3 regions of the Corallincola luteus genome follow, and region 1 is predicted to be linked to each of the others. Evidence: riboswitches for the same ligand, from Rfam matches in the RefSeq annotation. Region 1 holds a riboswitch; each other region holds the start of a gene.
What was found. Region 1 has a riboswitch for cobalamin ahead of EZV61_RS02965 (TonB-dependent receptor domain-containing protein). Riboswitches for the same ligand answer to the same signal wherever they lie in the genome.

Region 1 (10,116 bases):
GGGGCAGTTGTGATGTCAGCGCGATCAAACAGCGTATCGTTATCGATATTCGCTTACCTCGGGTCATTTTGGCCTTTGTTGCCGGCGCGGGGCTAGCACTGTCTGGAGCGGTATTACAAACCGTCACTCGTAACCCGTTAGCTGACCCCTACCTATTCGGCATCTCTTCTGGGGCTTCGCTGGGGGCAGTGATCGTCATTGCTGTTCTAGGTATAGGCCATGGCATCGGTCTCCCCTTGGGGGCCTTTTGTGGCAGTGCTCTGGCCGTTATCTTAGTGATGGCGATGAGCAGTCGCTCCGGTCCGGGACAAGTGGAGCGCATGCTACTGGCGGGCGTGGCCACCTCATTTATGCTCAGTGCCATGACCAGCTTGGCACTCTACACCAGCGATCCTCAGGCCACCGCATCGGTGCTGTTTTGGACCTTAGGCAGTTTTACCCGCGCCAGCTGGGATAATATATGGCTGCCGGTCGTTGTCACCAGCAGCTGCTTACTGCTTTTTATCGGCTTCAGCCGGCAGTTAAACGCCATTTTAGCGGGCGAAGAGAGCGCACGAACCTTAGGTGTCAATGTCGCCCGCCTGCGCGTGGTAATGTTGCTGCTCAGCTCCTTAATCACTGCCACACTGGTGGCCTATTGCGGTGGCATCGCCTTTGTCGGCCTGATGATCCCTCACCTGGTACGCATGTTACTAGGCGTTAATGTACTGCGCAGCCTGCTAGCCACTTGCTTGGCCGGGGGACTATTTATGGTTTGGATCGATGTGCTGGCGCGTAAACTGCTACCGGGGCAAGAACTGCCTGTCGGCGTTATCACCTCGGCACTCGGTAGCCTGTTTTTCCTGATTATTTTACGTCGCCGCAGCGCAGGCATGGGGAGTTAGGCTTTGACCACCAGACAATCCTTCTCTGCCCAAGCCCCAACACTGATGGTGCAAGGGACGACATCGGACGCAGGCAAAAGCATCACTGTCGCAGGGCTTTGTCGCCTGTTTCAGCGGGCAGGCGTCAAGGTCGCGCCATTTAAACCACAAAATATGGCGCTCAACAGTGCTGTCACCGCCGATGGTGGTGAAATAGGTCGCGCGCAAGCGTTGCAAGCAGAAGCCTGTAAGCTTACTCCTCATACCGACTTTAACCCGGTGTTGCTAAAGCCCAATACGGATATCGGCGCCCAGGTGATCATTCACGGCCATCCGGTTGCAGATATGGATGCCACTGATTACCACCAGTATAAAACCGTGGCTATGTCTGCGGTGCTGAGTTCATATCAGCGATTGGCTGAGCAGTATGAGTTGATCCTGGTTGAAGGGGCTGGCAGCCCTGCCGAAATCAATCTACGGGATAGAGACATCGCCAATATGGGGTTTGCCGAAGCAGTGGATTGCCCGGTGATTATTGTTGCCGATATTGACCGTGGTGGCGTATTCGCCCACCTCCACGGAACGCTGGCCCTGCTATCTCCTAGTGAACAGGCCCGCGTCGTTGGTTTTGTTATCAATCGCTTTCGCGGCGATATCAGTTTGCTGCAATCGGGTCTGGATTGGCTGGAACAGGAAACAGGCAAGCCGGTACTCGGTGTCATCCCCTATCTGCATGATCTGCAACTGGATGCAGAAGACGCCATTAACGCCGCGCAGCTGAAAGAGCAAGCCCAGCTGCGAATTGTCGTTCCCGTGTTGCCCAGAATAAGTAACCATACCGATCTGGACCCCCTGCGCTTAAACCCCGCCGTCGACCTTATCTGGATAAAAATGGGGGATGCAATGCCTGCGGCCGATCTGGTGATCCTACCCGGCAGCAAATGCGTGCGTGACGATCTGGCTTTTTTACGTCAGCAAGGGTGGGATAAGGCGATCGATAAACACCTGCGCTACGGCGGTAAAGTGCTAGGGATCTGTGGTGGCTTCCAGATGTTGGGACAACAAATTGCAGATCCCAACGGCATAGAAAGTTCCCCAGGAACGAGTGCTGGCTTGGGTTACCTGAAAATGGAGACAATCCTGACGACAGCTAAAACCCTGGAAAACCGCTCAGGGCAGCTGCAACTCGACGAACATCAGGCAGCAGTAAAGGGGTATGAAATACACGCAGGCGATAGCCAAGGGGAAGCGCTTTCAAGACCACTGATGACACTCAATGGTCAGCCGGAAGGGGCGATCGATGAGGATAATCAGATCATCGGCAGCTACCTGCACGGATTACTCGATCACCCAGCCGCCTGTGCCGCCGTACTCTCCTGGGTTTGTGGTCACACGCTGGCCACGGTAGATGTTGATACACTGCGCGACCAGGAACTTAATAAACTTGCCGACGCTTTCGAAACACATTTAGATTTAACCCGGTTCAACAGCTTCCTTTCCATTGACACGCCAAGCCTTCAGGGAACGAACAGATGATAAAAACAACACTGGCTCTATTGGCCATCTCCACATTTTCACTCACCGCCTATGCCGCGACGCCACAGCGCATTATCGCCCTGTCTCCCCACGCAGTTGAGATGCTCTATGCCATCGGTGCCGGCGATAAGATCATCGCCACAACAGAGTATGCAGATTACCCGGAAGATGCATTATCGATCCCTCGTATTGGTGGCTATCACGGCATACAGCTCGATCGCGTGATAGAACTAAAGCCCGATCTCATCGTGGTATGGCAAGGTGGAAATCAGCCCGGTGATATCGAACAGCTCAAGCGTATGGGTTATCCCATTTACCACAGCGAACCGAGCAAGCTGGAAGAGGTTGCCAACGAAATGGAACAGCTTGGCGAGATGCTTGGCTATCAAGAGCAGGCGCATGCAGCGGCAACCGCCTACCGCCAGCGCATGCTGGGACTAAGACGAGCCTACAAAAACCAACCGCCAATCAAGGTGTTCTATCAGCTATGGGGCACCCCGCTAATGAGCGTGTCGAAACAGAGCTGGATCCATCAAATGATCGACCATTGTGGCGGCGTCAATGTAATGGCCGAGGCGAAAACAGCCTACCCGCAAGTCAGCTTAGAGCAAGTCCTACTGAGCGAAGCCCAGGTGATCGTGCACCCAGATGATCATGGCAGTAACAGCGCGACCGATTTCGATTGGCAAGCTTGGCAGGAACTGCCAGCCGTAAAACATCAACAGATCTATGGTATTGATGGCGATCTACTGCACCGTTTTTCACCCCGCGCACTCGATGGCATGCACCGACTATGTGAATCACTGATGACCGCACGTAGCCTTTACGCGGAACAGGGCAACAACAGATAGAAAGAACCATTCGATCGGTTAAGTAACCGGTTAAACAACAGGTTTGGGCGGCACAGTGCAAGCCACTGATGCCATTCGGGAAGCCGGTGAAAATCCGGCACTGCCCCCGCAACGGTAACTGAGATCGATGATCACAGAGTCCGGAACCGACCCAAGCTATTTTGCGGCAGGTAAGCCGTTACACATTGAACCTGACGCGGAGGGCGTCATTTATGAGGAAAACAATGCACAACACGTTTCGAACCACAACAAACAAAACCCCTTGGTACCAGGTTTGTCTGCTAACACTGGGCGGTGTTATCAGCAATCATGCGGTGGCAGATGAAGTTCTCCCCACCGATGATCCGGCGGTTGAACACATCATCGTCACAGCTAGCCGAACACCACAGAATGTGGACCAGGTCATGGCCTCGGTCGAAGTGATCACCCGTGATGAGATAGACAAGCTGCAACCAAAATCACTGGCCGATCTATTAGCCACTGTCGCCGGTTTGGACGTTGCCAGGCAAGGGGGCGCAGGTCAACAAACCTCGCTGTTTACCCGCGGTACCGGCTCTGACCAAACCCTGATCCTGATCGATGGCGTTCGCAGTGGTTCCGCTACCCTTGGCAACAAAGCGATCGAGAACTTGCCCATGGCACAGATCGAACGTGTCGAAGTGGTTAAAGGGCCAAGAGCCTCGATGTGGGGATCCGATGCGATAGGCGGCGTGATCAATATTTTTACCCGTCGCATGAGTGCAGGTGAATATCAGTTAGGTGCCGAAACCGGCAGCGACTCATACGTCAGCGGTGATGGTCAGATAGGTGTTGGCTACGATGCTGGTACCACCACCATCAGCCTGAGCGCCGAAGATAGCCGTGGCTTTGATGCCCGTGAAGATACCGAGTATGACGACGACGGTTACGATCGCTTATCTGCCGCGATCCGCGGTGATTATCGCATCAACGAGCAGATCGTCGTTGACTGGATAGGCCAGGTTGATGATGGCAGCAACGACTATGACAACAGCTACGGTGCCAACAAGAATGATTACGATAATTACCTTTGGCAACTGCGAGGTAATTACCAAACAGAACAATGGCTAAGTACCTTCGCCTTCTCCCAAAGTCGGGATTACAACAAGAACTATGGCAACGGTATTGCCAAAGGCGACGGCGACTTCTTTGAAACGCGTCGTAAGCAAGTTAGCTGGGTTAACCACTATCAGCTATACAACCCGTTCACGGTTTCTGCCGGTGTTGATTTTTATCGCGAAGATATCAACGCCAACACCGACTATGAGGAAGATTCCCGCGACGTATCGGCGATCTTTGGCAACGCCCTGTTTCAAGATCAAAAGTGGATCGCAGAAGCAGCCATTCGCTACGATGATGTCGAAAATATCGACTCAGAAACCACTTACAATGCCAGCATCGGCTATAACGTGACCGACAAACTGCTGGTGGCGCTCAATGCGGGGCACAGCTTCAAAGCACCGACTTTTAATGATCTTTATTATCCGGAGTCATTTGGTTCGAAAGGCAATCCAGGTCTAACCTCTGAAACTGCCGACAGTTATGAACTCTTGCTGCGTTCAAGCTATGCCGGCATCAAAGTGACCGCCAGTCTCTACTACACAGAGATAGACGACCTCATCGAATGGGTCTGTGACGAATTCTGGAACTGCAGTCCAGAGAACATCAACGAAGTGAAGATCACCGGCGGAGAATCCACTATTAACTTCAGTACAGCCGGACTCGATCACCGAGCCACCTTGAGCTACGTTGATGCAGAAGATCAAAGCACTGGCTCACAATTAATTCGTCGCGCTCGGAAAACAGCCAGTTATCAGGTGAGTTATGATTGGCAAGATTTTGAGCTGTTAGGCCAGTATGAGTATCACGGTGAGCGTAGCGATGCCGGGCAGCGTTTAGATGACTATCAGCTAGTCAATATCGCTTTAGCATATTATGTCACGCCAAGCTGGACCATACGGGCAAAAGCCAACAACCTGTTCGATGAAACCTACCAAAATGTGCTGGGCTACAACACCCCTGGCAGTGAGTATTTTGTCGGCGTCTCGTATCGCGGCTTTTCACTGTAATTAGCAGTGTTCGCTATATAGCTACAGAATGAACGGGCCAGATAGTGGCCCGTTTTTTTTCGCCAATATACCTGACCATAAGCTCCGCTAACCCGGTGACTCCCCCTCTTATAGCCTCACCAAATACTGCTGGCTCTCACTTCCCCCTCTTCTCGCCAGGGATAATCAACTTAGTTCCCCTTATGACAGCCGATTAACTATGCTTACAGCTGAATTACGACAGTCAATCTGTGGGTGGTATTCAATGTTAAAACAAATGATTAGTGTCTCAATCATCTTCTGCGCCTTGGTGATAGCTGGATGTAATGAAGCGCCAACGCCTCCTTCACCCACAACCGAGAAAGCCAAACCCTTTCGGGTGCTACTGGTAATGAAGTCGTTGGTGAATCCGTTTTATATTGAGCTACAACGTGGCGCAGAGTTAGCCGCGGCAGAGAGCGGTATTGAACTGATCGTCAAATCAGGCACCAATGAGACATTGGTGCCACAACAAATTGATATTATCGAACAACAACTGAAATTAGGTGTCGATGCCATTGTTATTGCGCCTGCTGACTCTGTTCGCATTATTCCGGTACTCAAGCAGGCGATACAAAGCGGCATTAGCGTGGTTAACATTGATAACCGTATCGACCAGGATGCGCTGGCGCGTAGCGGTCTTGAACCGATCCCATTCGTCTCCGTGGATAACCATCAAGGGGGGTACTTGGCGGCCGAGTACCTTAGTCGTGGCGTCGAGCAAGCAGCCTCGGCACTGATTATTGAAGGCCCCCGCGCCGCCGAAAACGCCCGTCAGCGGAGAGACGGCGCCCGCCAAGCATTCGACGAAGCAGAGCAGATCACCGTCGTCGCCTCGGAACAGGCAAACTGGCACCTTGACCAGGCCTACGCAGTGATAAAAAGGGTGCATGCGCTGCACCCGGATCTGTCTCTGGTGTTCTGTGCCAATGACATGATGGCTCTGGGCGCGGCTCTTTACCTGCAGGAAAACAATCTGCAACAGATAAAGATTGCTGGGTATGACAATGTGCCCGACGCCCGCTCGGCCATAGAACAAGGGTTAATGGTTGCCACCATTGATCAACAGGCTTTCCAGCAGGGGTATGTGGGCGTGCAAACCGTTGTAAGCTTATTGAATAAGCAAAAGGTAAAAGATAGCGTGTTAGTTGACGTCAAACTGATCACCACAACGGAACTGTAACACGATGATCTCAGGGCCAGCCTGGTTCAACCGACTGCAAAACAGGTTACTTACCTATATGGCGGTCGCAACCTTGCTGCCTTTAATTGTACTAGGCGTTGTCACTTACCAGCTCTCCGTCAATGGGCTAACCCAACAAGCAGAAACACTGACTCAAGAACTGATTGAAGAACGTGCCGCTTCTGTTGCATTAATGGCAACCAATACCGAAAGGCTCGCTAACCGCATCGCCCAAAATGACGCGGTCGCAGAGCTATTGTTGCAAACACAACAACAAACAGAGTTAAGCCGTATCGAAAAACTCAAACTGCAGTCAAGAATCGAAGCGGAGCTCAGCTCAATGATCCGCGCCAATGATCTGCTTGCGGTTGAAATCATCACCGATGATTCGATATTCGGCGTAGGTGACGTTTCCGCTGACGGCACCTACGACACCGCGCTGTTTACGAATTGGCTGCAGCAATGTCAGCAGCGCGAGCAGGTACTGTGCTGGCCGGGAATTGAGCACAACACACATATCCAGTCTCCCTACGGCTTAGTCTTACCCGCACTCTATTCGCTAAAAGAGTTTGATGAACAGTTGGTGGCCTACCAAACCGTTGGTTTTCTGATACTGAAGTTTTCGATCAGCGCACTTTATGATTACACCCACTCGCAAAACCAAGACTGGATGTACCACATTATTGTCGATCAGAAGAACCGGATCATCTATCACCCATCACAATCCAAAATTGGCCAAACATTAGCTCTGAACACAGCAGCAAGCGATGATACAGCCCGCTTTCAAGCCACGCTCTTCAACGCATCCGAGCCACTAGAGCGCCACTTAGAAACAGAGATCACCAATATGGGCTGGCGTACGATAGGTGTCATACCGCAGTCTCGCCTGCAGGCCAACGCGCGCCTTATCAGCCAGCTCACCATAGGTTGTATCGCTTTTTCTCTACTGCTGATGATACTGGCGATGCTCTATATTGCGCGCCGGATCATTCTACCAATACGCACCGTCACCGAAGCCAAACCCAATAGCGAATCAATGCATCCCATTACCACCCAATACTCCATTCAGGAGATCAACCAACTGGTGCAATGGTTCAATGACTACACCAGTATCGTCAGTAATGAGCGCACTCAACAGCGAGAATTAAAACAGGCCTATGACACCCTGCAGCAAACACAAAAACAGCTGATTGAAAGTGAAAAGATGGCAGCGCTGGGTAACTTAGTAGCAGGTGTTGCCCATGAGATTAATACGCCACTTGGCGTTGCGATCACAGCATCCTCCATGGTGCTGGAAAAAACTGAGTTGCAGCAGCGTAAACTAACCAATGACGAGTTAAAACGCAGCGACCTCGAGCACTACCTGAATGATGGCCACCATGCGCTTAACCTCACCCTAAATAACCTGCATAGGGCAGCACAATTGGTACAGACCTTTAAACAGGTGGCCGCAGATCAACACCAGGAACATAAACAGGAACTTCTACTACAAAAAGCGATCTCAGACGTCTTTGTCAGTTTAGGACCACAGTTTAAGCGCTTTGATGTCACCACCCACCTTAACTGCGATAAGAGTCTGAAGATCACCAGCTATCCGGGGATCGTATGGCAAGTGATCTCGAACCTAATGACCAACTCCTATAAACACGGGTTTAACCCTAAGGACAAGGGCGAGATCAGGGTAGAGGTCGAAGCGGCTGAAAGCTGGGTGATTGTCACCTATCAAGACAGCGGCCAAGGTATTTCACCACAGGATCTACCGCATATTTTTGATCCCTTTTTTACCACCCAACGCAACCAAGGCGGCACCGGCTTAGGCCTGAATATCGTGTATAACCTGGTAACGCAAAACCTTGGCGGCACGATTCGTTGCGACAGCAAACTCGGTAGCGGCGTGATCTTTACCATCCACCTGCCCTATATAGCGCCTTAGCTTCAATGGGTGGTCACAATAAAAACGGGCTAACCAGCCCGCTCTTTTACTCTGTATTCGCCCATTAGAAGCGATAACCGACACTGGCCATATAAACCCAAGGGTCAATGTCGACACTCACACTGCTTTTAGCGCCGCCCACTTTAAAGTCGGCATCCGTGCTGATATCGATATAGCGCACCTGCGCATTGACGAACCAATCTTTATTGATCGAATAATCAGCGCCCAGCTGTGCCGACCAACCGAAAGAGCTATCCAGATCCAAGTCGCTGAACCCCTGCTCTTTACGACTGCCACTAAACTCTTCATCGAAGAATACGGTGTAGTTGAGGCCGACCCCCACATAAGGGCGGAACACCGACTCGCTAGTACCAAAGAAATACTGCACAGAAAGCGTCGGTGGTAGATGACTGACTTCAGCCAGCTTGCCATCGCCCAACCCTAACTGCGAATTTTCCAAATCAACATCATGGGTAAATGGCGTTGCCGCCAGCAGTTCAACGGCAATATTGTCGGTAAACATATAGGCGAAGTTAAGACCGATCTGGGTATCATCATCTACCCCGACCCCCATATCGGTTGACCCCAAGCCATCGACATAGACATTACCGGAACTATCATCAGGTGAGACATTGATGATACCGCCGCGTACTAACCAGTCTCCCGCCTGGTGAGCTTGTGCCGCAAGAGGGGACATGAGAACTAAACCGCAGAGAACAGAAGACGCTATTTTTGTTTTCATCGTGTTAACCACTTGTTGTTATTTCGATGAAATTATCTAGCGGCTAACAGGTGGAACTCTTGATCTAAATCAATTGATGTAGATCAATTAACGAGCGCAATCACAAAACATAACTCTGACATCTATATTCAACGACTTAACCTCAACCGATTAAGCGAGGCTAAGTCGTCGCATAAAAACAGGACAAATAGTGCCCCTAATTTAACTCATCACTTTTCCAGTATTTTGCGCCTTTTGCCGTAGCCTGAATTGCTAATCCCGCCTCTGTCAGCTGGTACACGGTAACATCACCAAATTTTGCGCCACCGCTGGCTTCGCCCCCCTTATCTTTAGTCTTTGCTGCGGCATCAGCTTCACCACCAAAAACCCAGCCATCATCAATAAATGAGTTCAAGGCTTTCTGAGTATGGAAAACAAACAACACCCGGTAATCCTTAGCGCCTAGGCCAAGGCCAATACCGCCCTCGCCCATCTCCATATAGGTGACTTTCCCAGTCGAATTGTTTTTAGCCATGCCGTAGCCACCACCACCAGCGACAAAAATCACGTTGACTTGAGCATTTGAAAAAGTAGCGTAACCCGCAGCAGAACCCATAAGTTTCTTCGCCGCAGGTTCCTGTTTGTATACGGCGCTGATAACTTCCTGATTCATTTTTTGAATCTCTGCTCGCTGCTCTGAGGGGTTTGAACCTTTTGCAGAACACCCCACCAGAACCAGAGCTATCAATATAGAAAGTACTTTATTCATTGCTTCACCTTTTATCGGGATTGAAGTTAAGAGACAGACTCTTGCAAAAAGCATAGTCAAAAATTGAGTATCTCCTTAACTCTACTCAAAGAAATTCAGTAGCAACGACTTGCTAATTTTTTATCGAACACAATCTCACAAGGTCACTGACTCAG
Region 2 (10,116 bases), 330 kb from region 1:
CGACTATACCGGCAGTAACGGTTTCTTTGGCAATGCCACCGGCACGCCAATGCGTATTGACGATGCTTGGCAGATGGCCCAGATGATGGGGATGCCGCCACCGGTAAAAAATGCGCAAGATATTCGCGCAGTGATCCGTTATCAGTTCTAGTTGAACGGCTGCAAGCAAAAAAGGCAGGGAGCTCTTCCCTGCCTTTTTTGCTTGCAGGACTTATAACCAATGACTGATCTAAATCAACAAAATGGCATTGATAACGATTCGCATTTAGATTACATTTGCCTTCATCGAAGTTTGGAGGCGTTTATGTTTGTTTGCATCTGTCATGGCATTACTGATACTCAGCTGAAAGAAGCCGTGGCAAACGGTGCTCAACGTTTGGCTGATGTGAAACGTTCGATGGGCGTTGCCAGTCAATGTGGCAACTGTGCTTGTAAAGCCAAGCAGGTGATCCAAGTGGCTTTGGCTGAAATCGATGACTCCTTGTTTGTCAGTGCGGCTTAATATCGTTTTATCACTCCACGCTCCTGCGCTCCGCTGAACGCTTTATCTTTTCCTCCGCCATACTGAAAGCCCTCTTTTGTTCTCCGTGCAGTTGCACCTCGAGCTTGCTCAAGGGGTGAGACTTTCGCCCCATCTTGTTGGCTAACTCATTGTGACGACTTGGGTCGCTCGCTATAGTGGTTTTACTTATCTGATTCCTCACAGGGATGTTGCTGTGACAAACCCATTTGAAGGCCGCTCTAATCGTTTGGTACTGTTGATATTTTTAGCGGTTGCCTTGTATGCGAGTTACGCGCTGATCCAACCCTATATACAGCCCATTATTTTGGCTTTATTGATCGGCATGCTAACCGTTCCGGCCCATGATTGGCTGGTCGTAAAGCTCAATGGCCGTAAGAACAGTGCAGCCATTGTCAGTTGTCTGTTGCTCTCTTTAGTGCTGCTTATTCCGTCGATTTTGGTGATGATAGCGATCCTTAAACAGGGCGTCAGTTATTCCAGTACCGTGCGAGAGTGGGCTGACGGTGGCAATGTCCATCAGCTATTGGGTCATCCTTGGGTGATCAAGATAAAGCAACTACTTGGCCAACTGCTACCTGAAGACGCCCTGCATCCCGAAACCATCAAGGCTAAAGTATTAGATGTTGGCAGTGGTATGGGTAAACAGTTTGTCGGCATCTCTACCGCCATGCTGGGCAGTATCACCACGTTTTTTCTGAACTTTACCCTGATGCTGTTCGTACTGTTTTTTGTACTGCGGGATCATGAAAAGTTGATCCGATTTTTTCGCCACGCCTTACCTTTGTCGCGTAGTCAGGAAGATGCGTTGTTGGCCGATATTAAAAAGGTCAGTAAGTCAGCTTTGTTGGGCTCATTACTCACTGCCATCACTCAAGGCTTTGTTGGTGGCATTGGTCTATGGATGGCAGGTTTTCCAGCGCTGTTCTGGGGGACGATGATGGCATTTGCGTCGTTGATCCCCTTTGTCGGTACCGCCTTAATTTGGGTACCCGCCGCGATTTACCTGTTTGTCACCGGGGAGACTGGCTGGGGCATCTTTATGGTGGTGTGGGGCGTTGTCGTTGTTGGTTCTATTGATAACTTCCTGCGGCCTTTGTTTATGCAAGGGGCATCGATGAGTACCGTGGTGGTATTCTTTTCGTTGCTTGGTGGTTTACAGGTATTTGGTTTGATTGGGCTATTATATGGGCCACTGATCTTTTCTATTACCCTGGTGCTGTTTCATCTATACGAAAAAGAGTTCTCTAATTTTCTCGATGATCAGGACGGCCGTTAATATTTTGCCGACAGGGTGCTGCGGTCATTGGATATATATTGGTTAATTGCGAGGAACGATTATGTTTGTGGTGATTTTTGGACGTTCAGGCTGTCCTTTCTGTGTGCGGGCAAAAGAGTTAGCGGAGAAGTTAACTGAGGATCGTGACGATTTTAAGTTCCGTTACATCGATATTCATGAAGAGGGGATCAGTAAGGCCGATCTAGAAAAAACGGTCGGTAAGCCGGTAGAAACAGTGCCGCAGATCTTTATCGATCAGGAACATGTCGGTGGCTTTACCGAGTTTGATGCCTATGCCAAAGAGCATTTGCAGTAGGCTTTCCCGCCATATCTATCTTGCAGAGGGAGGTTTCTCCCTCTATTTATCGCACTTGCCAGTTCTCTTGCTAGAAAAGCAGGCTAAAAACACCCACTTCTTATCTTTAATCAGATTAATTAGCATGTTCTTGCGGTAAATTTGACCTGTTTTGCGCTGCATAAACGACTGCTGGTGGTTAATTGTCATCGCTTTTTGTTTAGTCAGAACATCCACTTAAGGGTTTAGACACCCTATTTCTGTCTCGCTGTTTTAAAAAGGAATTGAAAATGAGATTGATACCCGCCCTCTGTTTTATTGCATCTGTTTTACCCTGCACTTTGCTTGCTCAAGATGAGATGTTGAGTGCTGAAGATCAGGCTTATCTGGCATGGTCTTCGGAGTTCTTATCATCGCTGGATCCGCAAACCGGCGAGATCCTGTTGCCGGGCAGCATGGCTCGACTTCATGTGTCGGATGATTTCTATTATCTCGATCCGCAAGATGCCGAGCGTGTGCTCAGCGAGGCTTGGGGAAACCCGCCAGGCACTGGCGCTTTGGGGATGTTGTTGCCTGCTGGGCAGACTCCGCTGGACGAGGATTCCTGGGCGGTTGTCATCTCATTTGAAGAAGATGGTTACGTTTCTGATGAAGATGCCTACAACATTGATTATGACGAACTGTTAGAAGAGATGCAGGCGGATACCCGGTCAGAGAGCGGAGAGCGCGAAGCAGCAGGTTATGGCTCAATTGATTTAGTTGGTTGGGCAGCTCGACCTTACTACGACAAAAGTCGTCATCAGCTCTATTGGGCGAAAGAGCTGGAGTTTGACCACGATCCCAATCATACCCTGAACTACAGCATCCGCAGCTTAGGTCGCAAAGGCGTGCTGGAGATGAATTTTGTTGCTGGTATGAACCAACTTGATCAGATCAATGGCAGTTTAGATAGCGTACTGGCGATGGTGAACTTCGTTGATGGTCATCGTTACGAAGATTTTGACCCCTCCTATGATGAGGTAGCAGCTTATGGCTTAGGTGCGCTTGTTGCCGGCAAACTGGCGGCGAAAACGGGTGCTATTGCCGGTTTTTTGCTGCTGTTGAAAAAGTTTTGGTGGCTGGCTTTAGTTGCCATTGGTGGCATATTCCGCGCTATCACGGGTAAGAAAAACTAGTTTTTGAAGGTTACCCTGTAAACCTTGCGTCGCCGACGGGGATATTGGGGTCAACACCTAGCCTGAGTTGATGCTCTCCGAATGGAGAGCATTGAGCAAATCTAATTTTTGCATTTGTAATGCTCACTTTTTATTTAACTTTTGTATATCAAATCACCTTTTAAACACTATATATTGACGTTAATCAATTCTTGAACCACTATATGTGCCGAACGGTTCCCAAGGGCTTCTTCAATAGAATGCCCACGGATTAATAGGGAATGCGGTGAATTAGTGGTGTTTTTTCCGCTAATAATTCCGCAGCTGCCCCCGCAACTGTAAGTGCAGAGCCACGCTCAATAGCCACTGGAATGAGATTCCGGGAAGGCGAGTCAAGGCGAAGACGCACAAGCCAGGAGACCTGCCGTCGCGGTGTGTTTTTCGCACCAACTAACTGATTCGTCAAACATCGGGCGGGGTGATCCGGTGTGTGGCTCGACCATGCCCGGCTGTTCGCCTGAACGCTAGCATGGCTGGCGTCATACCTTCCCCTGCCTTGTCGCTACGGAGTTCGACAAGGTGAATAACAAAAATATCTCAATTGCCAAACGTGATGGCCGCCATGAACCGCTGGATCTGGATAAGATCCATAAGGTACTCACCTGGGCGGCAGAAGGGCTTGATACTGTCTCTGTATCTCAAGTCGAGCTTAGAGCACATCTGCAATTTCACGACGGAATTACCACGTCAGACATTCATGAAACATTGATTAAGTCTGCGGCGGATCTGATCTCGGAAGAGACCCCTGATTATCAGTATCTGGCTGCCCGGCTGAACATCTTTCATCTGCGTAAAAAAGCCTATGGTCAATACACGCCGCCTTCGCTATACCAGCACGTGGGTCGGCTGGTGGATCTGCAACGTTACGATGCCCAGCTACTAACGGATTACAGCATGGAAGAGTTCGCCCTGATGGATGGTTTTATCGACCACCAACGGGACTTGGACTTTGCTTACGCTGCCGTGAAGCAGCTGGAAGGTAAATACCTGGTTCAGGACAGGGTGAAAGGAAAGTTCTACGAAAGCCCGCAGTTTCTCTACCTGCTGATCGGTGCGTGTTTGTTTGCTAACTACGACAGATCCATTCGCTTGGATTATGTCCGTCGCTTTTATGATGCGGTCTCTACGTTCAAAATCTCTTTGCCAACACCGATTATGGCGGGCGTGCGTACGCCAACCCGCCAGTTCAGTTCTTGCGTGTTGATTGAATGCGGTGATTCGCTTGATTCCATTAACGCAACCACCTCTGCGATTGTGCGCTATGTCAGTCAGCGTGCGGGTATTGGTATTAATGCTGGACGTATTCGCGCGCTTGGTTCATCGATCCGAGGTGGGGAGGCTAATCATACCGGTTGTATTCCATTCTTTAAGCACTTCCAAACGGCGGTGAAATGCTGCTCTCAGGGCGGTGTTCGTGGCGGTGCTGCGACGCTGTTTTACCCGCTTTGGCATTTAGAAGCAGAAGAGTTGCTGGTACTTAAAAACAACCGCGGTGTGGAAGAGAATCGGGTTCGGCATCTGGATTATGGGGTGCAGCTTAATCGGCTGATGTACCAACGTCTGCTACAAAATGCAGACATCTCACTGTTCAGTCCGTCAGATGTGCCGGGATTATACGAAGCGTTTTTTGCTGATCAGGATGAGTTCGAAAAGCTCTATCAGCAATACGAACAAGACACCAACGTTCGCAAGAAAACCATTAAAGCCGTTGAGCTGTTTTCGCGCTTATTACAAGAGCGAGCGTCAACGGGCCGTATCTACATTCAGAATGTTGACCACTGTAATACCCATAGTCCGTTTGACCCGGCTAAAGCGCCGATACGTCAATCTAACCTTTGTCTTGAGATCGCGCTACCTACAACGCCATTGCAGGATATTAATGACAAAGAGGGTGAGATCGCGCTTTGTACGTTGGCGGCATTTAATCTCGGTGCGCTTAAGTCGTTAGATGAATTGGCCCCACTTGCTGATCTATTAGTGCGCGCATTAGACAGCTTATTGACCTATCAGAACTATCCCGTGCCTGCGGCGCAGCAAGGCTCGCTGAAGCGGCGTACTCTGGGGGTAGGCGTGATCAACTATGCCTACTATTTGGCCAAAAACGGCGTGAAGTATTCTGATGGTTCAGCACTGGGTTTGACCCACCGTACCTTTGAAGCGATCCAGTATCATCTGCTGCAAGCCTCTAACCAATTAGCGTGTGAACAGGGCGCTTGTGATGCCTTTGCTGATACCACCTATGCCCGGGGCGAATTGCCGATAGATCACTACAAAAAAGATGTGGATGGTTACTGCGATGAACCGCTGCATTGTGATTGGGAAGGGCTACGCGCTGACATTCTGCGTGATGGGCTACGCAACTCCACCCTCACTGCATTGATGCCCTCTGAAACCTCTTCTCAGATCAGTAATGCCACTAACGGTATTGAACCACCACGAGGCTTTGTCAGTGTTAAAGCATCGAAAGACGGGATCTTGAAACAGGTGGTTCCGGAGTTAGAAACACTCCGTGATAGCTACGAACTGCTATGGAATATCCCGAGTAACACGGGCTATTTGCAGTTGGTCGGAGTGATGCAAAAGTTCGTCGACCAAGCTATTTCTGCCAACACCAACTATGACCCCGCGCGATTTGGCGAAGGCAAAGTGCCGATGCAATTGCTGATGCAAGACCTACTTAGTGCTTATAAGTGCGGCCTGAAAACGCTTTATTACCACAACACTCGCGACGGTGCGACGGACAAGCATTTATCCAACGAGTCGCCAGTAATGGGAGAGGCGCGCCCAGCTGAAACGACCGTTGTAGAAAACGATGACGACGGCTGTGAAGGCGGCGCTTGTAAGATTTAGCCTGAGCGGATTTTTTAAAGGATAAAAAGCCCCCTCATCCCGCCCTTCTCCCCAAGGGAGAAGGAGACAAGAAAAGCGGACGGCAACGAGCTTGCACTTTTGCCCCCTCTCCAAGGGGTGAGGGGTTTTTAAGAAACTAGACCTCCACTTCGCCCTTCTCCCCAAGGGAGAAGGAGACAGAAAAAGTTGGCAGTAGTGCGCTGGTGCCGTTGCTTCCTCTCAAAGGGAGAGGGCAGGGGTGAGGGGTATTTAAGAAAATAGACCTCCACTTCGCCTTTCTCCCCAAGGGAGAAGGAGACAAGAAAAGCGGACGGCAACGAGTTTGCACTTTTTGCCCCCTCTCCGAGGGGAGAGGGCTGGGGTGAGGGGTATTTAAGAAAATAAACCTCCACTTCGCCTTTCTTCCCAAGGGAGAAGGAGACAGAAAAAGCGGACGGCAACGAGCTTGCACTTTTGCTCCCTCTCCAAGGGGAGAGGGCTGGGGTGAGGGGTATTTAAATGAATCGCAAACAGAACAATAAAAGCGGAACAAACTAATGGCTTATAAAAGCTTTAATCAAAACAAATTTGAGACGTTCAAGCAGGATATGTTCTTTGGTGAGAACGTGAATGTCTCCCGTTATGACCGGCAAAAATACCCGGTATTTGAGCAGCTCATTGAAAAGCAGCTTTCATTTTTCTGGCGTCCGGAAGAGGTAGATCTTTCTACTGATCGTAAAGATTTTGCCGAGTTACCCGCCCATGAACAGCATATTTTTCTTAGTAATCTGAAGTACCAAACTTTGCTTGATAGTGTGCAGGGGCGTTCACCTAATATGGCTCTGTTGCCACTGGTGTCACTGCCAGAAATCGAAACCTGGATCGAAACCTGGGCATTCAGCGAAACGATTCATTCACGTTCGTATACCCATATTATCCGCAATATCTTGGCAGAGCCGGGAGATGTGTTTGATGACATCATCAACAATGAACAGATCATTGCTCGCGCAGAAGCGGTTTCTCATTATTACGATGATTTGATCTTACATGCGCAGCTGTATGCTACCGGCGGCGAAGGTGAATATCGGATCAGTGGTAGTGATACCCCCGTACAGGTTAGCTTGCCAGCCCTGAAACGCAAACTGTATTTGACCTTAGTGTCGGTGAACGTGCTGGAAGCGATCCGCTTTTATGTCAGCTTTGCCTGCAGTTTTGCTTTTGCTGAACGCGCCACCATGGAAGGCAACGCCAAAATTATCAAGCTGATCGCCCGTGATGAAGCACTGCACCTGACAGGCACTCAACATATGTTGAATATTCTGGCCAGTGGACAGGATGATCCAGAGATGGCCGAGATTGCTGCAGAGCTTAAACCGGAAGTGATCCAAATATTTAAGGACGCCGCACAGCAGGAAAAAGAGTGGGCGGAATACTTGTTTAAAGATGGGTCGATGATCGGCTTGAACACCGACATTCTCAGTCAGTATGTTGACTACATTACCAATCAAAGACTGCAGGCGATTGGTTTAGAGCCTTGCTTTGTGCAACGGCCTAATCCGCTACCGTGGATGGATAGCTGGTTAGTGAGTGATAACGTACAGGTCGCGCCACAAGAAGCTGAAATTAGTTCTTACCTAGTCGGTGCCATCGACAGTGACGTGGATACCAATGCGTTAGCGGGTTTTGAGCTATGAGCGAACTCACTGGTAATAAGCTTGTAGATAAAGGGCTGGTATCCTGCATGCCCAGTAACGCCCAGCGTGATAACGCTGTTCAGCTTGAAAGCCCTGACACCTCCGTTACCCAAGCTGCTGAGGGTTATACCCTGTTAGAGCAGCTGGAAGCGGAGGGCGTCGAGGTACCGTACCAATGTCGCGAAGGTTACTGTGGACGTTGCCGTACTAAAAAAGTCTCGGGTGAAGTGGCGTATACCTCGGCGCCACTGGCCTGGGTCAATCCAGGTGAAGTGTTGCCCTGCTGCTGCGTGGCGGTGTCAGAAGTGGTATTGGCGTTAGATACCTGATTTATCTTGGTATTTTCTCTCCCTTTTAGGGGGGAGAAAGGGGAGCGTTGAATTAACCGCTCCCCAATTTCTCGCACATCTTTGATGTAAGTACTTAACCCTTAACACTCCCCGAGGTTAGCCCACCGATCAGCCATTTTTGGCCAATTAAAAAGACCAGCGTGATAGGCAGTGCGGCAAAGATAGCTGTCGCAGCAAAATCTCCCCACAGGGGGGCATAGGTTTGATTGAGGAAGCTCTGCATCCCTAGTGCTAGGGTAAATTTGTCAGGATCAGAAAGCATCATATTGGCAAAAGCATATTCACCAAACGCTGCGATAAAGCTGAGAATAAAAGTGACCACCAGAATAGGCAAGCACAGCGGTAATACGATATAGCGCAAGGTTTGCCAGCGGCTAGCGCCATCCATAGTGGCCGCTTCTTCCAGCGCCGGATCCAGTGATTGGATGTAACCCTTGATTAGCCAAATTTCGCCGAGTACGGCGCTCAGGTACAGCAACATCAAGCCACCATGGGTATCAAAGCCGAGAGCTGGAATAAAGTAGCCTATCTTTTCTAGCATGATACGGATTGCCACCATGCCTGTTAGCGCTGGAAATAGCCCGATAATTAGCAGTGATGTCAGTAACCACTTACTGCCTATAAATTTCATTCGAGCAAAGGCATACGCCGCCATGGATGAAAATACAATACTGATGGCAGAGGTGATAAAAGCGATCTTAATTGAGTTCCACGTCCAAAGCAGTACGGGAAAATTCTTATACCATTTTTGTTCTTCCTCCGAACCGATGCCGAAGACCAGCCGCCAATGTTCCAGGCTGGGATTGTCCGGGATCAGCGAGCCATTCAGCAGGTTCCCTGTTCTAAAGGAGATGGAAATCATCGCCAGTAGCGGGTACATCATGCCGGCAATAAAGAGCGCCAGGAACAGATAGGTAAGCCAGACGCGGTAACGTGTATTTTTTGCTTCAACTATCGCCATGATTAATGCTCCTGTAGCTCTGAACGGGGGGACTTTTCGCGGGTGAGCCAGAATTGCCACAGACTGATGCTGGCAATGACAAGAAATAGGAACCCTGAGAGTGCGCTGGCGAGACCATAGGCCTGATAACCCAGCACCGAACCATTGGCGAGATCATAGATATAGTTGATCAGTAACTGGGTTTCACCGATGAGCACCGTGGCATCATCCATTCGCGGGCCACCTCTGGTGAGCAAAGCGATGACAAGAAAGTTATTGAAATTAAAAGTGAAAGACATGATCAGCAGTGGCGTTAAGGGTTTAATGATCATTGGCAGGGTGATAAAGCGGAATTTATACCAGGTGCCGGCGCCATCCATATTGGCGGCTTCATAAAGATCGCTCGGGATAGATTTCAGCATCCCCATTGCCAGCAGCATAAAGTAGGGGAATCCCAACCAGAGGTTCACTAGCAGTACCTGTAGTTTGGCTAACCAAGGATTGAAATACCACTCAAAGCGCATGCCGAACAGGAACTCTAGCAATGCATTTACATCGCCAAATTCACTATTGAACATGGCGCGAAAAATCATGATGGAGATAAATGCAGGCACGGCGAACGGAATTAACAACAAGGTGCGAAAGATACGTTGGCCTTTAACGCGATGCCAATTTAGCAGTGAGGCCAAAAGCATACCTAGGCTGAACTGCATCAATACGGTCAATAGGGCAAAACTGACGGTCCACAATGCCACTTTGGCAAGGTTTTTTCTGTCCTCATCCATGGCAAAGATTGTGTGATAATTTTTCCAACCGACATGGGTAACAAAGCCAGGGCTCAAGGTCTTTTCTGTCATTTCACCCGCGTCATTCAGGTAGGTATAGAAGCCATTATTGAAGTCTGCTTGCAGATAGCGCTTGTCCTGATTGTCATACAAAAATTCGTTGGGACGTTCAGCCATGGGTAAGTTGTCGGGCTGCTTGATTTCATAGCG
Region 3 (10,116 bases), 180 kb from region 1:
CAGCGCCGATTTATATCGACCTTCCCATAACGTGCCACTCCTTTGGTAGGTTTGATTAATGTAACGAACATAGAACCGCCCCAAAGATTGCATTAACTGACTCACCCCCTTTTCTGTTGCAGGTGTCATCAGCAAATGCACATGGTTCGTCATCAACACATACGCATGCACACTGACAGCGTACTGCTTGGCGTACTGCCTGAGCCTATCCAAATACACGGCGTAATCTTGCTCCGCAAAGAAGCAGGCCTGTCGATTATTACCACGTTGAATAACGTGTTGAGGAATACCGGGAAGATTTAAACGAGGGAGCCTAGCCATCACGTCAGTCCTTTGACATAAAACCTTAAAGCTAGCCCTGTCCGGCAAAAAATCAACTTCGCTGATAGCGAAAAATACACAATAAAAAAGCCGCCAAAATGGCGACTTCTAATAACAATCAATCAAAATAAGATAAAACCAAGATCAATCACTCTGACCGCTTTGATTGTAATTGCTCCAGCCTTTTTTCTAAAATATCATCACAAAAATTATTATTTATTGAAAATGTTACATTAATTTTTTCATCATAAATTAGGAATCCTCCATTTCCTTTGTTCACCTGTAAGTCACTCCAAGGCAATAGTACTTGAGGAATGAAAAACCGCCAAAATATCGGAGGAGAAAGAAGAACCCCAGACTCAAGGCCATTCACATAAAACAAGTCGAAGGAGAAAAAATTATCAACTTTCTTAAACAAAGGCTTTTCCACTCCAAGCCAAGATGAAAAAAAATCAGCCTCAGATAGCTTACCAGTAGGAACCATATTAGTTTTTCTTTCTGAACATATCTTAGACCACAAGCCAACATGGCCCCGTCGCCAGAATAGAACACTGACAATAAGTACTATTGCTATAGGAAAAAAAACCATCAATTGTGCCATTAGAATAATTCACTAAACCAATTCGAAATATCATTAATCGCATCTGGTATTACAGTGTTTTCATAAATAGGAAGCCCGTATCCGTGAGTTATAGAGCCTTGATATTTTGACCCCTTCCCTATATCAACGCCAATACCAATCTCATAGAACATTTTGGAAACATCTGTTTCAGTACCAAAATCATAACCATATTCGCCCATAGTTAAGCAGGAGTCTATGCCAGGCGACGTAATAGACAGATTGAATACTCCTTTTGACAATGACAAAGAGGTACCTTTGTCGAGTAGATCGTCTACGGTTGTAAATGGCATACCGTGGACTATTCGGGCAAACGCTCCATGTCCAGGCGTAGAAAATCCATATTCTGGCGTAGTCAAGACCATAAATTTTCCAGTATGATCAATAGCTAAAGTTATGCTGCCAGACAAGGTGGTACCATTTTTCACTATGCTACCACCATAACTTTGGCCCCATACAAGCAACCCCAACGGATCAACAAACCCTGTCGGATTGCCCCCAACATACCCATAAGTATTCAACCCACCATTCAGGCCAATGGGATCAGACTGAATGTAGCGCCCGGTTTCAGGGTCGTAATCCCGGAAGTAGTTATAGTGCAGCCCACTTTCATAGTCATAATACTGGCCCGGGAAACGCAGGTAGAAATAGACCCGATTACCATCGCCATCAGGATCCGTATCAGGGCTGCCAAGACCAAAGGCATCACTTTCCCACTTCCAAACAATGGCTTGATTTTCATCACTCAGGAAACGTGGCGTATTCAGGTGGTCACTATGGACATCATAAATTTTTACGTACTGTTGCTCGCCATACCAGTTATATCCGGTGACAACGACCGCTACAGGCTTGTTATATAACCAAACATAAGCGCGCTCTCTTTTTAAACGGTCGGTGTGATCGTAATACATGCGCTCACTTATCAACTGACCATTTAGATCGTACGTAAACGCTACCTCAGTGGTATATGTGCTATGGTCAATTCGTTTATATACACGCTGACCTAACGCATTATAAAAATAGTGGCCTTCAAATATTCCCTCTTTAGTGGTTTTTATTCTTCGTCCTTGCAGGTCATATGCGTGAGTTTGCTCATCGTTTTTGTGAGCTAAGTGATTGCCAATCTCATCCAGCAACTCTGTACTGCCATGAAAAGACAACAACTGGTTGGTCGAATCTGCGTACTGGCTAGTTTTCGTCTCTACCTTAGGCCAGCCGCCACTATTCCACTCTCGCCGCCATTTGGTGCGGTTGCCGTTTGCGTCATATTCATACTCACGAACACTTAGGATGGCATCCCTATCTTCACGCGTCAGACGATCCAACTTGTCGTAATCAAATCCTTTGACATCCGCTCCAACATCAATAGTGAGCAAGTTTCCATTGCCATCATAGGTATAGCCGTAATCGAAAATCCCTGAAGTCGAAAGTCGAGTAATATTTCCGTCTAAATCCAATACTTGTTCGTAAGTCAGGCCCGTCGCGGTTTGATATCCAGAGACACCACCAAATGGGTGATATTTCACATCAGATAGCAGTGCTTGAAATTCGCCATTCAACGCTGTTAAGTCAAGGTCAATACCGGAAATACGACTGCTTTCATCAAACCTCGCGTTAACAACCATGCCATTTGGATAGGTGATCCCAACGGTTTGCCCCAAGTCGTCAACGTCGTACTGAACAGTTGATTCAAGCGTAACACCTGGCAAGTTGAGCGTGCTTTTCTGTTCACTGATCATGCCATTTGCATGATAGTGATAATCAATCACCGCACTTTGATTACTAGTACGGGTTAATTTGCCCGTCGCATCGGGTTGGTCATCATATCGATAACCAATGTTTTCCTGCGGGTTTGCCGGATATTGGACGGCGGTTAATCGATTCAGTTCATCATAGGTATAAACCGCTTGAACACCGCGGCCATCTTGTTGAAAAACAACGTTACCAGCTTCATCTGATTCATACAGCGTAACCCCAGTATCTGCGCTATTCCTTTCAATTAGCTGATTCAACCCATTGTAAAAGTAGGTGGTGGTCGCACCATTCGGGGCAACGACTTTGGTCAGGTTATTGTGGGCATCATAAGCCAGTTCGGTTATTCCACCTTCCGCATCAGTGAGCTCAACAAGCCTGTTTAGCGCGTCGTGGTGATTACGGGTGTTGTTGGTATTACCGTCAGTTGCGATCGTCACGTTGCCATTTGGATCGTACGCGGCGTGGTGGCTGGATGCAGCATTAATCAGCGCTATCTGGCGCCCCAGCTCATCATAAGCATAGGCACGCTGTTGATGTAGTTGACCCTGGGGCGAGCGAATACTTTGTGACAAAACATTGCCCATTACATCGTGGGTATAGACAATCGACCCCTGAGTGCTGTGGATCACCTCTTTCAGGCGTTTAGCCAAGTCATAGTGATAGTCAATCCAAACACCCGTTGGTAACTCCACCTTTTCCAATTGGCCTATCTGGTCATAAGTATAACGGGTGGAGTGACCAAAACGGGTAACACTCTCTAACCAACCTTGCGGCGTATATGTCAGTTCAGTTGCATGACCATTTTCATCCCTTAATGAACGCGGTTGACCACGTTCGTTAAAGTCGACAAATTCAGTGCGATGACCTGCAGCATTGGTGATGCCGATAAGGTTACCATCCCCATCATAGTCATACCGGGTAACATCATTGACGTCGGTGCGGGGGCCATCAACCGTTTCCAATTGCCCATTTGGGTAGTAGGTGTAACCAACATTGCTTTGTAACGCGGCGTTTGCCATGGATGAAATAGCTAAACTGCCCGATAGCGCTAGCAGTGAAGCCACACGTGTCATCATCAGTTTGGTTTTGTTTCGTTTGTTCATCATTCTGCTTCCTTGCCCTTATCGCTGAGACACACGCGTAGCGATGCGCTGCCCTTGGTCGTTATAGTCATATTCAGTAATGCTGGTGGCGGTGGTGATACGCGTTGGCCACGGATATTGCGGGTGCCACTCGGTGGTGGTGATACGTTGCGCTGGCGTGCCTTCCGCTTCAGTCTGCTGCGTCACTAAGCCACGGGCGTTATAGGCAAAGCGAGTAATGTTGCCCTGCCAATCGGTTTGGGTGTGAATAGCCCCGTTGGGGTAGTAGGTATATTCCCGGTTCGCCCCGGCACAGTTGTTGGATGGCACACCTTCAACCCGTTCCAGACGTTTCACGCCATTTTGTTCCAGGTAGTGGTAAATGGTGTCTTTTCCCAGCGGGTTAGTCACCGTGGTCTGGTTGTCGCCAAACACAAATTTGAAATGGTCATCATCGCCATGGCGGCTTTCAATGGCGCGGCCTTCGTCATCATACGCCCAGGTCACGTAACGTAAGCCCCGTTCATCGGTGATACCGGTCAGCGCTTGGCTAAAGCGTGGATCTTCGTAATGATACTGACGGCTACGGCCATCTTTGTGAGTGGCGCTGATTAAGCGGCTTTGTTCATCGTAACCATAGGTAACAAAGTCATTGCTGGTCTCAGCACGTTCTAAACGACCCGCTTCGTCGTAAAAGAGGTGCATCCACTGATTGCCAGTAGTGACTTGATACAGGCGGCTTTCATCGTCGTAAGCGAACTCAATCCGCCGGCCCTGGCTTTCCCGAGCGGTGAGTTTGCCGCTGGCATCGTAAAGTTCCTGTATGCCAGGGCTGGGTTTGTAAAGCCAGCCTACTGGCTGGAACGGTTCAACACGGCGACCATCATATTGTGCGCTGAGGTAACTGCCGCTCGGCTCTTGCGTGAAAATGTCAGTATCTAACCCTACCCGCCTAAACAGTTTATTACCGCTAAAGGTGAGCGAAGGTAAATCGAGGAAGGTCCACTCGCCACGCAATACCTCTGATGCAGCAGGCATTAAAGAAGTCTGGATGGCTTGCTGAGATGTACCTCGATAACCATCCGGTTGGACGTGTCGGATCGCGCCAGCTTCTTTGGTTGTATCGCTTTGTGGTAAAACCACCGCTAGATTCTGGTCTGGGTGACGGGTGCCATAGCGACGCGTTAACGCAAAATCGGCCCCCAATTGCAAATCGGTTGGCTCCCACTGTACCTTGCGACCATCGGCTATCAAGATAGGATTAGCCGCACCGCATTGGTCCGGCTTTACCGCGTCATCGCCATAACATCCCGCAGCAAGATCTAAATAAGGCTTATCCGAGGGGCAGTAGGCTGTGCAGCTAACCCCTTCTTTAGAAAAAGGCGAATAACATGCTTTCTCTTTAGCACACCATTCAACTCCCTCTGCGTCTTTATATAGGTATATATGTTCAGGGAAATCTGCCGGAGGGCATTTCACAGTGTTGTATAAAATGGTTAAGTACCTGTAATGAGGGTAACACCCATCTGCACCGCACCGTAGCTTGTTACAATCTAGACTCAATCGTGACCCTGAGTCCCCTCTTAGAGCATGAGACACATATGAGTAGCTCCTCCCATAAACTTTGCAAGCCTCTCCAGCCATCAAGTATTTATCATAGAAATACTCATTAAAACCACGCCCAACATTGGCACGGGAAACACCAATTTCGCTGACTGACTTAAGATCCTCAAGATCAAGCTCAACCGAATGGCCAGAGAAGCTAAGAGTCATTAGTACTAGCAGCAGCCTTAACCTTACGAAGGGTATATTTAATACAATAGATTCGTTTCTTAATTTCATTCTTTTGAATTACCTATATCTTTTATCGCTGCGACACACGCGTAGCGATACGCTGGCCTTGGTCGTTATAGTCATATTCAGTAATGCTGGTGGCGGTGGTGATACGCGTTGGCCACGGATATTGCGGGTGCCACTCGGTGGTGGTGATACGTTGCGCTGGCGTGCCTTCCGCTTCAGTCTGCTGCGTCACTAAGCCACGGGCGTTATAGGCAAAGCGAGTAATGTTGCCCTGCCAATCGGTTTGGGTGTGAATAGCCCCGTTGGGGTAGTAGGTATATTCCCGGTTCGCCCCGGCACAGTTGTTGGATGGCACACCTTCAACCCGTTCCAGACGTTTCACGCCATTTTGTTCCAGGTAGTGGTAAATGGTGTCTTTTCCCAGCGGGTTAGTCACCGTGGTCTGGTTGTCGCCAAACACAAATTTGAAATGGTCATCATCGCCATGGCGGCTTTCAATGGCGCGGCCTTCATCATCGTAAGCCCAGGTCACGTAGCGTACCCCCCGTTCATCGGTGATACCGGTCAGAGCCTGACCAAAGCGTGGGTCTTCGTAATGATACTGACGGCTACGGCCATCTTTGTGAGTGACGCTGATTAAGCGGCTTTGTTCATCGTAACCATAGGTAACAAAATCATTCTGAGTGCTGGCACCTTCCAGACGGCCGGCTTCGTCATAAGTCAGAAGCATGTGGTTGTTACCGTCGACAACTTCAAGTAAACGCCCGTCGTCATAGTTAAATGACACTCGCCGGCCGTTTGTTTCACGCGCCGTGAGTTTGCCGTCAGTATTGTAAAATTCTTGCACGCCAAGAGTGGGCTTATGAAGCCAACCTTGCGGCTCAATAGCCTCGATAACTTTGCCGGTAAATTGTCCACTGGTATAGGTAAGTTCATCCTGTTTGATGAACATTTCTTTGTGTGTGCCGTCCAAACGGAAGAGTTTGTACCTATTGGATGAAAAAGAAAGGCTAGGAATCTTTAGCAGACGCCACGTTCCTTGCTGCCAAGCTCCTTCCGAATATAGGTTGTGCCCAGAAAGAAGACTTTTAGCCTTATACCCTTCAGGTTGAAAATGCCTCACAGCTCCATCAGGCAAAACGCCTTCAGGATAAGGGCCTTCATAGTAGCTATTGTCATGCACAGACTGTGTTGAATAGTGTCGTTGAAGTGAGAATAATCTGCTCAACTGCAAATCCGCAGGTTCCAACTGCCATTTCCGTCCGTCAGCAATTAAGATAGGGTTTCCATCCCCAGCCTTACAAAAATCTTTAACGGGCGAACCATAACAACCTTGTTGTAAATCCAAGCTAGATTTATCTTTGGGGCACTCTACCGCACAGCCTTCAAACTCATAGTTCCAACTAAAAGGGCGCTCGCATAGGTTACAGTCAAACTTAAGCAGTGACTGATGTATATGATGAGTGTCGGGATACCATCCTTCGTTATAAGCGGTTCGATAGTAAACGCATCTTTCTGATGCCCTTGATCCTCTTTGCTTATCCGAAAGAGCCGGGCAATATGCTTTATACCAAATACCATAGTCCCAACCAGGAAAACCGTTGTTCTCTGGTGTAACAGGCGAAGCAGCAAGCGCTTCCTTTTCAGTGCGAAAACACTTTTCTGGCCTATTAGCAGGATCTTTAGGCCCGCCCGCGGAATTAGAAACCAGGCAAAAATACTCCCCCCCCTGAGAACAGTATTTAGATTTGGCATCATCAGCATAACAGGCGGTGCTTAAGCACAGCGTCACCACTAAAGCCAAGCAACCATAAGTAGTGCAAAGATACATTTTTTTGTAGTAAGAATAATTTTGTAAAGACATAATTAAATACTAATTTCCTTATCGCTGAGACACACGCGTAGCGATGCGCTGACCTTGGTCGTTGTAGTCATATTCAGTGATGCTGGTGGCGGTGGTGATACGCGTTGGCCACAAGCAGTAAAAAGGAGGCTATTCTGATGACTTCTGGATGATGGCAATTGCATAACTTCCTTTTCTTAGGCACCAAGACAGCACCCATAGCTAGCTCCTTTAGAGCCCGCTTTTTAACATTTTATCTACAATTAGGTCAATATATCCCCCTACACACTACCGCTTTTATTGACTTGAGTGCAGAGCCCGTTCCAAATGATGAATGACGTAGTGAGTTGATAGACTTCCACCGATATAACCACAACATTGGCAGCATCACATTTTAAATGATTCCTTGGTTTCACCCATCCAAAAGCTTGCCTTCGATCAATGAAACCTTAGTTCACCAAACACCACATCTAGTGCCTTAGCCTTTTTACTGCCACTATATATGCAGATTGTGGTCCGCACACATGCGCAAGCATGGGGACAATAGGGAATCCGGTGAGAAACCGGAGCTACCCCCGTAACTGTATCTGGTTGGTACGCTGCATCTTCTGTCCATATCTAATGGGCAAAGCCACTGGCTTAGCGCTGGGAAGGCGGCAGTTAACTCAATACCAGAAGCCAGGAGACCTGCCGCAATCACCAATGCCATGCTGGGCGGGGTGCACCAGTGCAACATGAATTATTGGGCGATATGGTCAGCGCTAGCTGATGTTCGCCTACTTATCATGCTGTGACTATTTGCCCTCGCTTACCATCGCCCTACATCAATCTAAGCAGTACAGAATAATAAGTTCAGGAGATGAACATGCAGCAGGTCGTGATTAAACGGGATGGCAGTCGCGCCCCTTTCAACCCTAAACGGATCCAGTTGGCGATACAGAGCGCTTGCGAAGTGGTCGGCATTCGTTCGGCGAAAATAGCTGAGCAGATCACCGAGCAGGTAGCGAGTCAATTAGCACCGCTTTCCGAGTTGCATATCGACGAGATCCAACAGGCTGTGGAAGACAGCTTGATGGCCAGCGAGCAAAAAGCGGTGGCCCGCGCTTACATTGAGTACCGTCACGACCGCGATCTGGCCCGGGAAAAAGCCAGTCACCTGAATCAGGAAATACGCGGTTTAATGGAGCAGAGCGATCTGAATCTGCTGAATGAAAACGCCAATAAAGACAGCAAGGTGATCCCCACCCAGCGCGATCTGTTGGCGGGTATCGTCGCCAAGCATTACTCCCGTCGTCATATTCTGCCAAAGGATGTGGTGAGCGCCCACGACCGGGGAGAGTTGCACTACCATGACCTGGATTACGCGCCGTTTTTTCCGATGTTTAACTGCATGCTGATTGATCTAAAAGGGATGTTAGAGCAAGGCTTTAAGATGGGTAACGCGGAGATCGATACGCCAAAATCGATTGCCACTGCCACGGCGGTTACCGCACAGATCATCGCTCAAGTAGCAAGCCATATCTATGGCGGCACCACGGTCAATCGTATCGATGAAGTACTGGCACCTTATGTCACCGCCAGCTACGAGAAGCACTTGGCGACAGCTGCCGAGTGGCAGGTATCGGATGCCGAATCGTTCGCCCAAGCGCAAACTGAAAAAGAGTGTCATGACGCCTTTCAGTCATTGGAGTATGAGGTGAATACCCTGCACACCGCCAATGGCCAAACGCCGTTTGTGACCTTCGGTTTTGGTTTGGGTGAAAGCTGGCAAGCCAAACTGATCCAACGTTCAATTCTGCAGAACCGTATTGCCGGATTAGGCCGTAATCGCAAAACCGCCGTCTTTCCGAAACTGGTGTTTGTCATTAAAGAGGGCCTTAACCGCAGCCCGCAAGATCCCAACTACGGGATCAAACAGTTGGCCTTAGAGTGTGCCTCGAAGCGCATGTATCCAGATATTTTGAACTACGAGCAAGTGGTGCAAGTCACGGGTTCCTTTAAGACACCGATGGGCTGCCGTAGTTTCTTAGGTCAGTATGAAGAGGACGGCGTGGAGATCCATGATGGCCGCAACAATCTGGGCGTGGTTAGCCTTAACCTGCCAAGGCTGGCGATGGAAGCTGACGGTAACGAAAAGAACTTTTATCGTTTGCTTGATGACCGCTTACTGTTAGCCAAAAAAGCGCTCGATTCGCGCATCGCCCGCTTGGAGGGTGTCAAGGCACGCGTCGCACCGATCCTTTATATGGAAGGCGCTTGTGGCGTGCGCTTAAAAGCCGATGATGATGTACTGCAACTGTTCAGGAATGGCCGCGCCTCTATTTCCCTCGGCTATATCGGCCTGCATGAAACCATCAACGCACTCTACAACCAGCAACAAACGGCTACCGATGCGCACCCATTCGATGACCAAATGTTGCAGCAAAAAGCGCAAGCGATTGTTGCGCATCTGCGTCTGACGACTGAACGCTGGAAACGGGAAACGGGCTTTGGTTTTAGCTTGTATGCCACGCCCAGTGAGAACCTCTGCAGCCGTTTCTGCCGCTTAGACACCATAGAGTTCGGCATTATTAAAGGGGTAACGGATAAAGGCTATTACACAAATAGCTTTCATCTCGATGTTGAGAAAAATACCAACCCCTATGACAAGCTCGATTTTGAGATGGCCTACCCTGCGATCAGTAATGGCGGCTTTA

Region 2: linked by a shared signal. The riboswitch ahead of nrdA (class 1a ribonucleoside-diphosphate reductase subunit alpha) and the one ahead of EZV61_RS02965 (TonB-dependent receptor domain-containing protein) in region 1 are both predicted to bind cobalamin.
Region 3: linked by a shared signal. The riboswitch ahead of nrdD (anaerobic ribonucleoside-triphosphate reductase) and the one ahead of EZV61_RS02965 (TonB-dependent receptor domain-containing protein) in region 1 are both predicted to bind cobalamin.

The regions. Positions count from the first base shown of each region.
Region 1 covers NZ_SJXE01000001.1:681,967-692,082, reverse strand. The annotation lists gene EZV61_RS02980 (FecCD family ABC transporter permease) at 1-884, shown strand, start outside; gene EZV61_RS02975 (cobyric acid synthase) at 930-2,399, shown strand; gene EZV61_RS02970 (cobalamin-binding protein) at 2,396-3,250, shown strand; cobalamin riboswitch at 3,279-3,419, shown strand; gene EZV61_RS02965 (TonB-dependent receptor domain-containing protein) at 3,475-5,337, shown strand; gene EZV61_RS02960 (substrate-binding domain-containing protein) at 5,582-6,538, shown strand; gene EZV61_RS02955 (sensor histidine kinase) at 6,543-8,471, shown strand; gene EZV61_RS02950 (OmpW family outer membrane protein) at 8,536-9,213, opposite strand; gene EZV61_RS02945 (lipid-binding SYLF domain-containing protein) at 9,410-10,015, opposite strand; gene EZV61_RS02940 (MBL fold metallo-hydrolase) at 10,105-10,116, opposite strand, start outside.
Region 2 covers NZ_SJXE01000001.1:354,421-364,536, forward strand. The annotation lists gene EZV61_RS01605 (DUF3373 family protein) at 1-151, shown strand, start outside; gene EZV61_RS01610 ((2Fe-2S)-binding protein) at 305-502, shown strand; gene EZV61_RS01615 (AI-2E family transporter) at 717-1,799, shown strand; gene EZV61_RS01620 (GrxA family glutaredoxin) at 1,861-2,115, shown strand; gene EZV61_RS01625 (DUF2167 domain-containing protein) at 2,385-3,269, shown strand; cobalamin riboswitch at 3,465-3,691, shown strand; gene nrdA (class 1a ribonucleoside-diphosphate reductase subunit alpha) at 3,828-6,158, shown strand; gene nrdB (class Ia ribonucleoside-diphosphate reductase subunit beta) at 6,695-7,831, shown strand; gene yfaE (class I ribonucleotide reductase maintenance protein YfaE) at 7,828-8,160, shown strand; gene malG (maltose ABC transporter permease MalG) at 8,255-9,142, opposite strand; gene malF (maltose ABC transporter permease MalF) at 9,145-10,116, opposite strand, start outside.
Region 3 covers NZ_SJXE01000001.1:859,332-869,447, reverse strand. The annotation lists gene EZV61_RS03835 (transposase) at 1-321, opposite strand, end outside; gene EZV61_RS03830 (hypothetical protein) at 470-922, opposite strand; gene EZV61_RS03825 (RHS repeat-associated core domain-containing protein) at 922-3,801, opposite strand; gene EZV61_RS03820 (RHS repeat protein) at 3,817-5,256, opposite strand; gene EZV61_RS19395 (RHS repeat protein) at 5,642-6,529, opposite strand; cobalamin riboswitch at 7,916-8,129, shown strand; gene nrdD (anaerobic ribonucleoside-triphosphate reductase) at 8,286-10,116, shown strand, end outside.